Regions from separate parts of the Streptomyces sp. NPDC001714 genome, predicted to be linked through region 2. Evidence: riboswitches for the same ligand, from Rfam matches in the RefSeq annotation. Region 2 holds a riboswitch; each other region holds the start of a gene.

Region 1 (4,089 bases), on a different contig from region 2:
CGGCCGGCACACCGCTGACGTCGCTGCGGGTGACGATGGCGGTGGAGCCCTGGAGCAGCGGCAGCAGCGGCACCTGCGCGGCGGCCCTGTCCTGCGCCTGCTTCAGCAGCCCGGTCCGCTTCGCGGCGTCCGTCTCGGTCTCCTCCTTCTTGATCAGCGCGCGCACGGCGGGGTCGTCGTAGCCGTTGGCGACCCAGCTGTTGGCCGAGTAGAAGGGCGAGAGGTAGTTGTCGGCGTCGAGGTAGTCGGCGTACCAGCCGAGCTGGTAGAGCGGGTAGAGGTGCTTGACGCGGTCCTTGCCGTACTGCGTCCACTCGGTGGACTGCAGGTTCACCTTGAACAGCCCGGTGGCCTCCAGCTGGGACTTGATCAGCGCGTACTCGTCGGCCGAGGACGAGCCGTAGTGGTCGCTGTTGTACTGGAGGTTGAGCGTGACCGGGGTGCTCACCTTCGCCGCCTTCAGCCGGGCTGCCGCGGCCGCCTTGTCGGGGCCGCCCTTCTTGTCGCCGTAGAGCGACTTGAAAGAGGGGGTGGCGCCGGTCAGGCCGTCCGGGACGGAGCTGTAGAGCGGCTGGTAGGTGTTCTTGTAGACCTGCTGGGCGAGTTGGGACCGGTCGACCGAGTCCGCGACCGCCTGCCGGACGGCGAGGGCCTTCTTCGCGTCGGCGTTCTTCGTCCTGGTGCCGTACGGCTGGGTGGCGAGGTCGAAGACGATGTAGCGGATGCCGTTGCCGGAGCCGGTGTGGACCTTGACGCCCTTCTGCTTGCCGAGGTCGTCCAGGTCGGCCGTGGTGAGCGTGCGGTAGACGGCGTCGATGGTGCCCTGCTGGACGTCGAGCTTCAGGTTGCCGGCGTCCGTGTAGTACTTGAGCTGGACGTTCTTGGTCTTCGGCGTGCCCAGCCGGCCCTTGTACGCCGCGTTGGCGGCGAAGGACACCAGCGAGTTCTTGTCGTAGCTCTTGATGCCGTACGGCCCGTTCCACGGCTTGGCCGTGACGATCGACTTGTCGTCGAGGATCTTGTCCGCGGGGAACACCTGCTCGTCCACGATGTAGCCGGCGGCCGTGGACAGCACCTGCGGGAACAGCGTGTCGTTGGCCGACTTGAGGGTGAAGACGACCGTGGTCGGGTCCGGGGCGGAGACCGAGGCGAGGTTGTACAGCAGTGACGACGGGCCGTTCTCGTCGGCGATCTTCAGGTCCCGGTCGAAGCTGAACTTTACGTCCGAGGAAGTCAGTTGGTGGCCGTTGGCGAACTTCAGGCCCTTCTGCAGGGTGACCGTGTACTCCTTGGGCCCGGTCAACTCGATCCCGCCGGCCAGGTCAGGGGAGACGTCCGCCGAGCCGTTCTTCTGGCTGAGCAGGGTCGCGTAGACCTCGCTCTCGACGGTGCCGGAGCCGGCGTCCCACGCACCGGCCGGGTCGAGGCTGGTGACCTGGTCGGTCGTGCCGACGGTGATCGCTGAGCCGGAGCTCGCGGTGCTGCCGTCCTTGCTGCTGGTGCAGCCGGTCAGGGCCACCAGGAACGCCGTGCCGAGGGAGATCGCGCCCAGGCCGGGGCGGCGGGGTCTGCCCGGCGTCCGGCCGGTGTGAAGTGCCATCAGGAGTCTCTGCTTCCGCGTCAGGGGTGCGTGAGGCAGCCGTGGCGCAGGGCTGTGCCATGGCGTGCGAGATCAGGTGGAAAAGAGGGGTTTACGCCGACGGGTGGTGGCTCTGCCGGCCGTCGGAGGGCGGAATCAGCCCGTACACAGACAGCTGGACACCAGCAGCAGATCGACATGGAGCCGGGAGCACAGCATCAAGGCTCCAGCCATGCCGTCCTCCCGGGTTCTGGCCCGCCTCGGGGCCGATGTGAGCGCACTTGCAGAAAGAAGAGATCCGCCGAGCCGTCACCTGGGGCACCCCACTGCGTCGAGGGTTGCCGTCCGGCCAGCCAGGGCTTGATCACCGGAACTCGTAGCTCGCGCTCACCGTAGATCGGCTGTTCTGCCGGCGTCAACACCGCCCCGGGATGCCCTCAGCCGGTGGAACGCGTGGTGGACGCATCCATCCCGGGTGTGCTTTCATCCGGCCATGGAGACCTCTGGCACGGCACACACGGTGCTGCTCGACCCGTTCTGGGTGAGCCGCCGCGCCGACCAGTTCGACCAGGTCTGTTGCTGACCGCCGTCCCACGGCCCGCGACCTCGTTCCCTTCTTTCTGTCTTCTCGTTCCGGCTGCTTCCGACTAGCCCCTGTCCAGGGCGGGTTGCGAGGGCCGGTCGGCCGCCGTTGCCGCGAAGGAACTCCCATGGCTCAACTCACAGCTTTGCCCGTCATCGACATCTCTCGCTTCCGCACCCCGGACACGGACCGGGCCGCCTTTCTCGCCGAACTCCGGTCCGCGGCGCACGAGGTGGGCTTCTTCTACGTCACCGGACACGGTGTCTCCGCAGCCCTGCGGGACGAGGCGCTGACCGCGGCACGCGCCTTCTTCGACCTGCCCGAGAAGCGGCGGCTGGAGATCGAGAACCTCAACTCGCCCCAGTTCCGCGGCTACACCCGTACCGGGACCGAGTACACGGCGGGCGGCGCCGACTGGCGGGAGCAGATCGACATCGGCCCGGAGCGGGCGGCGTTGGAGACCGGTCCGGACGACCCCGACTACCTGCGCCTGGTCGGCCCGAACCAGTGGCCCTCGTCGCTCCCGGGCCTCAAGGACATCGTGCTCCGCTGGCAGGCGGAGGCGCTGCGGGTCAGCCGGGAGGTGCTGCGCGCCCTGGCCGCGGCGCTCGGACAGGACGAGGGCTACTTCGACCAGTGGTTCGACGACGAGGCGGCCGTCCACGTGAAGATCGTGCACTACCCGCCGCGGGTCGCGCAGGACGCCGACCAGGGGGTGGGCGCGCACAAGGACTACGGCTACCTCGCCCTCCTCCAGCAGGACGACGTGGGCGGACTCCAGGTGCAGCGCGAGGACGGCGGCTGGATCGACGCGGTGCCCGTGCCCGACGCCTTCGTGTTCAACATCGGGGAGATGCTGGAGATCGCCACCCAGGGCTATCTGAAGGCCACGCGGCACCGAGTCGTCAGCCCGCAGCCGGGCGTCGACCGCTACTCGATCCCCTTCTTCCTCGGTCCGCGCCTGGACGCGGTCGTCAAACCGCTGGAACTCCCCGCCGAACTAGCCGCGTTGAGCCGGGGCGTCACCGACGACCCGGACAATCCGTTGCTCGCGGCCTTCGGCGAGAACGCGGTCGTCGGCTGGCTCCGCTCGCATCCGCGGGTCGCCGAGCGCTGGTGGTCCGATGTCCTGGCGAGGCGGGAGAACGGCTGATGAGCACCGCCGACTGGGCGTTCGAGACCCGGCAGGTGCACGCCGGCGCGGTCCCCGACCCGGCCACCGGGGCGCGGGCGGTGCCGATCCACGCGACCGCCGGCTATGTCTTCCGGGACACCGGGCACGCCGCCGCGGCCTTCGAACTGGCCGACCTCGCCACCCACGCCTACACGCGACTGTCGAATCCGACCACCGCGGTGGCGGAGGAGCGGATCGCAGCCCTGGAGGGCGGTTCGGCGGCGGTCGCCGTGGCCAGCGGGCAGGCCGCGACCAGCCTCGCCCTGCTCAACCTGGCCCGCGCGGGCGACCACATCGTCGCCTCGTCGTCCCTGTACGGCGGCACCCGCACCCTGCTTGAGCACACGTTCGCCGACTTCGGCATCGAGGTCACCTTCGTCGACGACCCGGACGACCTGGGCGCCTGGTACACGGCCGTACGGCCCACCACCAAGGCGTTCTTCGGCGAGACGCTCGGCAACCCGCGCGGCAACGTCCTCGACACCGAGGCGGTCGCCCGCATCGCCCACGAGGCCGGCGTCCCGCTCGTCGTCGACAACACCGTGCTCACGCCCTACCTGCTGCGTCCCCTCGAACACGGCGCCGACATCGTCGTGCACTCCACCACCAAGTTCCTCTCCGGCCACGGCACCGGCATCGGCGGGGTCGTCGTGGACAGCGGGCGCTTCGACTTCGGCGCGGATCCCGGCCGCTGGCCCGGACTGACCGGCCCGGACCCGACGTACAACGGCCTGTCCTTCTGGGACTCCTTCG
Region 2 (4,089 bases):
GAATCGAGAAACTCCGCCGCAAAACTCCGCCCGTAGACTTCCGGCATGACCGACTCCCGCCGCGCATCTTCGCGCCCCGCCGCCGGCTGTCGCCGCCACGGTTCCGACGACCACCGGCCGTCTCCGAGGCACGACACGGGAGTTGCCCGCCATGCAGTCACCGGCGCACACGCGATCCGAGGGGTTTCCGGACCGCGCACCTGACACCGCCCACTCGTCGATCGACGAGTTGCTGGTCCGCGCCCGCACCCGCCTGCGGCGGCTGGCGCCGTCGGACGCGGCCCGTGAACTCGCCGACGGCGCGCTGCTGGTGGACGTCCGCGCGGACCTGGTGCGGCGCGCGGAGGGCGAGATCCCCGGTTCTCTCGTCATGGACCGGAATGTGCTGGAGTGGCGGCTGGACCCGTGCAGCGACTGGCGCATCGAGGAGGCCGTCGACCACTCCCTGCGGGCGATCATCATGTGCTCGCAGGGCTACATGTCGAGCATGGCCGCCGCCGGGCTGCACGATCTGGGCCTGGTGCGGGCCACCGACATCGTCGGCGGCTACGAGGCCTGGCGCGCCGCGGGCCTGCCGGTGGTACCCGGGGGCACTCTGCCCGGCTCCTACGTGGCCGCCGCCCCGTCCCCGATCAGCCTCGACCCGGGCGGGCAGCGCATGCTGGTGGACGGCGCTCCCGTCGCGCTGACCCCGTTGGAGTTCCGGTTGCTGACCGCCCTGCTGCGCGGCAACGGCCGGGTCATCACCCGGGAGGACCTGCGCTCGGGGCTGGGCGAATGGGCGGGCAGCCGCAGCCGCTCCGTCGACCTGCACATCCACCGCATCCGCCGCAAACTGGGCCCGCGTGCCGCGGCTCTGCTGACGACGGAACGAGGTGTGGGCTTCCGGCTGCGCGCGACACCGGCACCGGCCGAGAGCGGCTGACGGCACGGGGCACGGCCACCGCGGTCGGACAGCGGCGGCCCTCCCGCCTCGGCTCCGGCCCGTCTCCTTCGTTCGCCCAGTCTGCCTGGGCCCCGGTGAGCGGAGGCAGGTCCAGGTGTTCGCGCAGGGTCGTGCCCCGGTACTCGGTGCGGTAGACCCCGCGGGCCTGCAACTCCGGGACGAGTTTGCCGACGACGTCGGTGACCGATGACGGGAGCAGGTGCGGCAGGAGGTTGGAACCGTCGACGGCACGGGTGGTGACGTAACGGGTCCACTCGTCGGCGACGGCCGACGGCGTGCCGACGAACGCGGGGTGACCCGGTGCCACCTCCAGCACCAACTGCCTGATCGACAGTCCGCGTTCGGTGGCCAGTTCTCGCCACTTTCGGCGAGGAGACCGGTCAGCGCCTCCGGGGAGCCGACGTGGCGCAGCCGGCCGGTCCGAGGCCAGGCGGCCAGGCCGTTCAGTCCGGCCAGCCGGTCGGCGCCCGGGACGGCCGTGTCGAGCACCACCTCCACCTCCGCGAAGACCAGGGGTGCACCGGCCTCCCGGGCGGTGGCGGCGCGGGCGGCGATGCCGGCGGGTGTGGGGCGGGCCACCAGGACCACGTCGGCGCGCTCGTCGATGTCCAGCGCGTCCGGAGCGAGGACGACGAGCTGTCCCTGCGGTGGGCGGGGGGTGATCCAAGGTGCGTCCACCATCCGTCCCGGCACGTGAGACAACCCCGTGCTCCCGAACAGGGCGTCACATCGCGGCATTGACGTACGACAAAATCGATCCGTAGCATCACCAACGGCATTGAGTGTCAGCGTCAAGCCCTGGCTCGCTGACCGGCAACCCTCCCGCGCGGTGGGGTGCTCCAGGTGAAAGCCCGGCGGGGTCACCGATGACTCCCGCAAGCGCGTGGCCCCGTGACCGGGGCCGGAGACGGGGAGGTTCGGCATGCGGCACAGCGATGACTCTGCTGCCTCCCCCGCCGACGCCACGGCGTACTCCCGGCTCTCGCGCCGGCGCCACATCGATCTGAAGCGCTCGACCAGCTGCCTCTGTCGGGCCTGACCGGCCCGGCTGCCGCCGGCTGACATCCGTCACCGGCCCCGGCCCCCGCGCGCCGTCCTTCCCCCTCGCCACCGGTTCCCGGTGTCGTCCGCATGCCAACTCCCCTGTCTGCACAGCGCATCCCCGGCCGGAGTCGATCCGCCCGGGCCGCACACACCGTCATGCCTGCGCACATCCGTGCGCGGTCGTGCCCCGGTGACACGAGTAGGAGAAAGCCCTCCGTGACTGCACTTCCGGATTTCAGACCTTCCCGATGGGCGCCCCTGGCCGCGCTCCTGACCACCAGCGTCCTGCTGACCGCGTGCGGCTCGGGCGACGACGGCTCCGGCGGCGGAAGCGGCCAGGCGAAGTCCGGCGGCACCCTGACCTTCGCGGTGGGATCCGACGCCGGCTGCGTGGACCCGCAGCAGGTCGGCAGCAACGACACCATCTACTCGGTGCGCCAGACCGTGGACTCCCTCACCGACCAGGACCCGAAGACCGGCAAGATCGTGCCGTGGCTCGCCAAGAGCTGGGACATCAGCGCCGACGCGACGACGTTCACGTTCCACCTGCGGTCGGGCGTCACCTTCAGCGACGACTCGAAGCTGACCGCCCAGGTGGTCAAGGACAACTTCGACGCGGTGCCGAACCTCGGCGCCCTGGGCACCCTCGCCGAGGGCTATCTCAGCGGCGCCAAGAGCACCACGGTGGTCGACCCGCTCACCGTCAAGGTGTCCTTCAAGCAGCCCAACGCCCAGTTCCTCCAGGCGACTTCGACCCACTCGCTGGGGATCGAGTCCTCGGCGAGCGTCAAGAAGAGCCCGCAGCAGAAGTGCAGCGACGGGGTGATCGGATCCGGGCCGTTCGTGCTCAAGCAGTACGTGCAGAACCAGTCGATCACCCTGGGCAAGCGCACCGGGTACGACTGGGGTTCCTCGCTGTGGTCGAAGAAGGGCGAGGCCTACCTGGACAAGCTGGTGTTCAAGGTCGTGCCCGAGGCAGGGGTGCGGGCCGGCAGTCTCCAGTCCGGGCAGGTGGACGCGATCAGCAGCGTCGGCAAGGCCAACGAGGCAGCGCTCAAGGGCGGCCAGGTCACCCTGCAGAGCCGGGCCAACCCCGGTGTGGTGTTCGGCCTCGGGCTGAACAACTCCCGGCCCCTGCTGAAGGACGCGAAGGTCCGTCAGGCGATCTCGGCCGCCATCGACCGGAAGCAGATCGCCGACACGGTCTTCCCGACCGGCACCCGGCCGGCGACCAGCGTCCTGGCGCACACCACGCCCGACTACACCGATCTCTCCTCGGACCTCGCGCTCGACACGGCCAAGGCCAAGTCGCTGCTGGATGCGGCCGGTTGGAAAGCGGGCAGCGACGGTATCCGCGCCAAGGACGGCAAGAAGCTGACCCTGACCGTCAGCTGGTTCCCCAACGCGGCCACCAACCAGCCCGCGCTGGAGCTGGTCCAGCAGCAGCTCAAGGCCGTCGGGATCGACGTGGTGCTCAAGCAGCTCCCGGTCACCCAGTTCGCCACCACACTCCAGTCGGGTGACTTCGACGTGGTGTGGGGGAACGTGACCCGCGCCGACCCGGACATCCTGCGCAGCTCCTTCTCCTCCCAGCTGGGCAACTTCTACCACCTGCCCGCCAGTTCGCTGGACACGGCACTGTCCGCGCAGGCCGCGACCACGGACACCGCGAAGCGCGAGGAGCTGGTGTCGGAGGCGCAGAAACTGATCGTGCAGAACGCGTACAACGTGCCGGTGGTGGAGCTCCAGACCCAGCTCGGCGTCTCGAAGAAGGTGCACGACCTGGAATTCGACTCCGGCAGCCGCGTCCAGCTGCACGACACCTGGATCGGCTAGCGGATGCGCCGCTATGTGATCAAACGGCTGGCGCAGGCGGTCGGGGTGCTGTGGGCGGCCTACACGGTGTCGTTCCTGGTCCTGGACTTCCTGCCGGGTGACCCGGTCTCGGCGATGGCCGGGGCCGGAATGGACACGGGGCAGGTCGACCCGGCCCAACTCGCCAGGCTGCGGCACGAGTACGGCTTCGACAAGCCGGTGCTGGTGCAGTACGCGGAGTATCTGGGCCGGGCGGTGCGCGGGGACTTCGGCGACGCGGTCTC
Region 3 (4,089 bases), on a different contig from region 2:
CTCTTCCTCTTCGTCTTCGGGGCGATGACCGAGGAACGGATGGGTCGCGTGGAGTTCACGCTCTTCTACGTGGGCTGCGGCTATCTCGCCCTGCTCGGCTACGCGGCCGCCAACGCCACGTCCCAGCAGTCGCTGGTAGGCGCGTCCGGGGCGATCTCGGCGGTCCTCGGAGCGTTTCTGTACCTGTTCCCCAGCGCTCGCGTGACCAGTCTCCTCCCCTTCCTCTTCTTCCTCCCGCTCCGATTCCCGGCCTGGGTGGTCCTCCCCTTCTGGGCGGCCCTCCAGTGGCTGGCCCTGAACCAGGCCCCCTCCGGCCCCGGCGTGGCCTACCTCGCCCACCTGGTCGGCTTCGGACTCGGGTTCGGCTACGCGTGGGTGCGGTACAGAAAAAAGAAGGGCGCGCAGCGCGGCCTTGGAAGGGCGGTGGTGGGCGACGGGCGGGCGACTAAAGTGAGGACCGCCCCAGCTCCGGCACCCGAGGGAGAGAACCAGCCGTGATCACCGCGATCGTCCTCATCAAGACCAGCGTGGACCGGATCCCCGAGATCGCGGAACGGATCGCCGCGCTGGAGAGCGTCAGCGAGGTCTTCTCCGTCACCGGTACGTACGACTTGATCGCCATGGTCCGGGTGAAGCAGCACGAGGACCTGGCCGAGGTCATCCCCGGCTCCATCAGCAAGATCCCCGGCGTGGAGGCCACGGACACGCACGTCGCGTTCCGCACGTACTCCCAGCACGACCTGGAGGCGGCGTTCGCGATCGGCCTGGACAGCTAGTAGGCACCGCCCACTGAAGCGCCCCGTCAGGGGCGCGGGGAACTGCGCGACAAGCCCCCGCGGACCCGCAGTGGAGCACGGAGCTCCGTGCCCGGCCGCAGGCCGGTGGGGGCTGAGCGCGCAGTTCCTCCCCCAGCCTTCGGCCGGGGGTACCCCCAGCGCCCCTGACGGGGCGCTGCCCCTGAGGTCGGTCTGGATCACACCGCCGGGACGCAGCGGCCGTCCTCCGTGCGGTACGTCCACTTGGCGCCGTCGGCGACCAGTTCCCGCACCGCGTTCACGAAGCGCTCCACGTGCTCGTCCGGCGTTCCCGCCCCGAAGCTCACCCGGATCGCGTTGAGGGACTTCTCGCCCGGTGCCGCCTCCGGCGCCCCGCACTCGCCCTGGGTCTGGGGGTCGGAGCCCAGCAGGGTCCTGACCAGCGGGTGGGCGCAGAAGAGGCCGTCGCGGACGCCGATGCCGTACTCGGCGGAGAGCGCGGCGGCGAAGTGGGAGCTGTTCCAGCCGTCCACCACGAAGCTGATCACGCCGACGCGGGGGGCGTCGTCGCCGAAGAGGGAGAGGACCCGGACCTCGGGGACCTCGGCCAGCCCCGCCCGCACCTTCTCGATCAGGTGCCGCTCGCGGGCGACCAGGGTGTCGAAGCCGGCCTCGCTGAGTGCCTTGCAGGCGGACGCGATGGAGTAGGCGCCGATGACGTTGGGCGACCCGGCCTCGTGCCGCGCCGCGCTCTCGTGCCACTCCACGGCCACCCCCCCGTCCTCGCGCCGGGTGACCTTGCGGCTGGCGCCGCCGCCCGCGAGGTACGGCTCGGCCGCCTGCAGCCAGTCGGCGCGGCCGGCCAGGACGCCGGAGCCGAAGGGGGCGTACAGCTTGTGACCGGAGAAGGCGACCCAGTCGACGTCCAGGTCCCGGACGGAGACAGGGTGGTGCGGGGCCAGCTGGGCGGCGTCCAGGACGATCCGGGCGCCGTGCGCGTGCGCGGCGGCCGCGAGCTGCCGGACGGGCCACAGCTCGCCGGTGACGTTGGACGCGCCGGTGACGCAGACCAGGGCCGGGCCGTGCGGGTCCCGGTCGGCGAGGGCGCGTTCCAGGGTCTCGACGGCCTGCCGCGGGGTGCGGGGGGCGTTGAGGTAGGTGACCCGGGCGTCCTGCCACGGCAGCAGGGAGGCGTGGTGCTCGGTCTCGAAGACGAAGACCTGGCAGTCGGCGGGGAGGGCGCGGGCCAGGAGGTTCAGGGAGTCCGTCGTCGAGCGGGTGAAGACGAGCTGGTCGTCGGGGCGGCAGTCGAGGAACTCGGCGACGGTGCGGCGGGCGTTCTCGAAGAGGTCCGTGGAGAGCTGGGAGAGGTAGCCGGCACCGCGGTGGACGCTTCCGTAGTAGGGCGCGTACGCCGCCACGTCGTCCCAGACCCGCTGGAGGGCTGGGGCGCTGGCCGCGTAGTCGAGGGCGGCGTAGGTGACCTCGCCGCCGGTGACGAGCGGGACGGTGACATCACGGCCCAGAACGGGCAGCGGGGAACAAACGGACTGGGCGGAGGCAGCGGTGGAGACGGACATGGCGGAACTCCCGTGAGAGGCGTGGCGGAATCACCGTGCGAGCGCGCGGACGACCGCGGCTCCAGCACGGGGAAAGAGAAAAAGGGGATGCAAAGGGATGCGGAGGCGGGGCTCTGCGGCCCTATCGCATTCGCTTGCTCACGGAAGACTCCTCGACGACCAGGACCCCTGGTGTACGAGGGGTCCGCGCTTGCCGCAGACCTCGCTGCCTGCGGCCTGGTCTTCACCCGGGGCACCCCGCCACGGACGGAGGGTTGCCGGACAGTCGGCCGGGGCCTCATGACTGTCACTCATGACCTGGGAAGAAACGTAGGTGAAGTGATCGCGGCCGCGCAACTCCTGTCCGGATGACGGGACGGGCGCGAGGACGGCTCGGCACCGCCGGGAAGGCCGTTCATGGTTGCGCGCCGTTGCGGCGGAAAACATGACCGGCCAGCGGAAGAGACCAGGCAGAAGACCCGACCGGAAGAGGAAGCGGCGACGACTCCCCGTGCGGGACGGCCGTGCCCGTGCGCAGTCAGACACCGCCGAGAAGGGTGTGTGCGCGCTCGCCGTTGCGGCGGAGAAGAAGGTGCACGCCGGTCCATTGTCAGCGGCACCGTGCCGGCGTCCTCTTTCCGCCGCAACGGCGATCGGCCGCGACGGCGGGGCCCGGCGGTGCCGGACCCCGTCCCAGCCGCCTGGGCCGGCCCCCTACTTGTTCGTCGCCGCCGCCCAGCGCTCCAGGACCAGCTTGGCCGCACCCGAGTCGATCGACTCGGCCGCCCTGTCCATGCCGGCGCGGAGCTGCTCGGCCAGGGTCCCGGCGGCCGGGTCGAGGGCCACCAGGGCCGCCGCGGAGTTCAGCAGCACCGCGTCCCGCACGGGACCCTGCTCGCCGTCCAGCAGCCTGCGGGCGACCTCCGCGTTGTACGACGGGTCGCCGCCCCGCAGCGCCTCCACGGGGACCAGGTCGATACCGACGTCACGGGGGTCGAAGGTCTCCTCCGTGACCTTGCCGTCGCGGACGATCCAGACGTGGGACGTGGCGGTCGTCGTCAGCTCGTCGAGGCCGTCGTCGCCGCGGAAGACCAGCGAGGAGTTGCCGCGCTCCGCGAAGACGCCCGCGACGACCGGGGCCATGCGCGGGTCCGCGACGCCGACCGCCTGGGCCCGCACCCGCGCGGGGTTGGTCAGCGGGCCGAGGATGTTGAAGACCGTGCGGATGCCCAGCTGGCCGCGCGCGGCGCCCGCGTGTCGCAGCGCCGGGTGGAACTTGATGGCGAAGCAGAAGGTGATGCCCGCCTCCTCGGCGACCTCGGCGACCCGCTGCGGGGTCAGGTCGAGGTTGACTCCGAGCTTCTCCAGGACGTCGGAGGCCCCGGACGCGGAGGAGGCCGCGCGGTTGCCGTGCTTGACGACCTTCGCGCCGGTGCCTGCGACCACCAGCGCCGACATCGTGGAGATGTTCACCGTCTTCGCGCCGTCGCCGCCGGTGCCGACGATGTCGACCGTGCGGCCCGGCACCTCGATGACGTTGGCGTGCTCGTACATCGTGCGGACGAGCCCGTTGATCTCCTCGACCGTCTCGCCCTTGGCCCGCAGGGCGACGACGAAGCCCGCGATCTGGGCGTCGGTGGCCTGGCCGCGCATGATCTGGTCCATCGCCCAGGCCGTCGCCTCGGCGCTCTGGTCCTGGCCGTACAGCAGCGCGTTCAGTACCCCGGGCCAGGAACGGCCCGCCGCGGTGTCGCCTCCAGCGGGGGTCACAGCGC

The links. A riboswitch is a leader RNA that binds a small molecule or an ion and turns the genes downstream of it on or off. The one in region 2 is predicted to bind S-adenosylmethionine.
Region 1: it holds a riboswitch for S-adenosylmethionine, as region 2 does, so the genes downstream of both, ACFY0P_RS45115 (ABC transporter substrate-binding protein) here and ACFY0P_RS07435 (putative leader peptide) in region 2, are expected to answer to the same signal.
Region 3: it holds a riboswitch for S-adenosylmethionine, as region 2 does, so the genes downstream of both, ACFY0P_RS17240 (aminotransferase class V-fold PLP-dependent enzyme) here and ACFY0P_RS07435 (putative leader peptide) in region 2, are expected to answer to the same signal.

What each region holds. Positions count from the first base shown of each region.
Region 1 is NZ_JBIAUL010000027.1:72,701-76,789, reverse strand. It holds gene ACFY0P_RS45115 (ABC transporter substrate-binding protein) at 1-1,600, opposite strand, end outside; SAM riboswitch class IV at 1,852-1,961, opposite strand; gene ACFY0P_RS45110 (isopenicillin N synthase family dioxygenase) at 2,290-3,315, shown strand; gene ACFY0P_RS45105 (O-acetylhomoserine aminocarboxypropyltransferase/cysteine synthase family protein) at 3,315-4,089, shown strand, end outside.
Region 2 is NZ_JBIAUL010000002.1:622,768-626,856, reverse strand. It holds gene ACFY0P_RS07440 (winged helix-turn-helix domain-containing protein) at 152-925, shown strand; SAM riboswitch class IV at 1,721-1,834, shown strand; gene ACFY0P_RS07435 (putative leader peptide) at 1,869-1,985, shown strand; gene ACFY0P_RS07430 (ABC transporter substrate-binding protein) at 2,207-3,826, shown strand; gene ACFY0P_RS07425 (ABC transporter permease) at 3,830-4,089, shown strand, end outside.
Region 3 is NZ_JBIAUL010000006.1:89,547-93,635, reverse strand. It holds gene ACFY0P_RS17250 (rhomboid family intramembrane serine protease) at 1-498, shown strand, start outside; gene ACFY0P_RS17245 (Lrp/AsnC family transcriptional regulator) at 495-776, shown strand; gene ACFY0P_RS17240 (aminotransferase class V-fold PLP-dependent enzyme) at 974-2,335, opposite strand; SAM riboswitch class IV at 2,517-2,633, opposite strand; gene trpD (anthranilate phosphoribosyltransferase) at 3,029-4,089, opposite strand, start outside.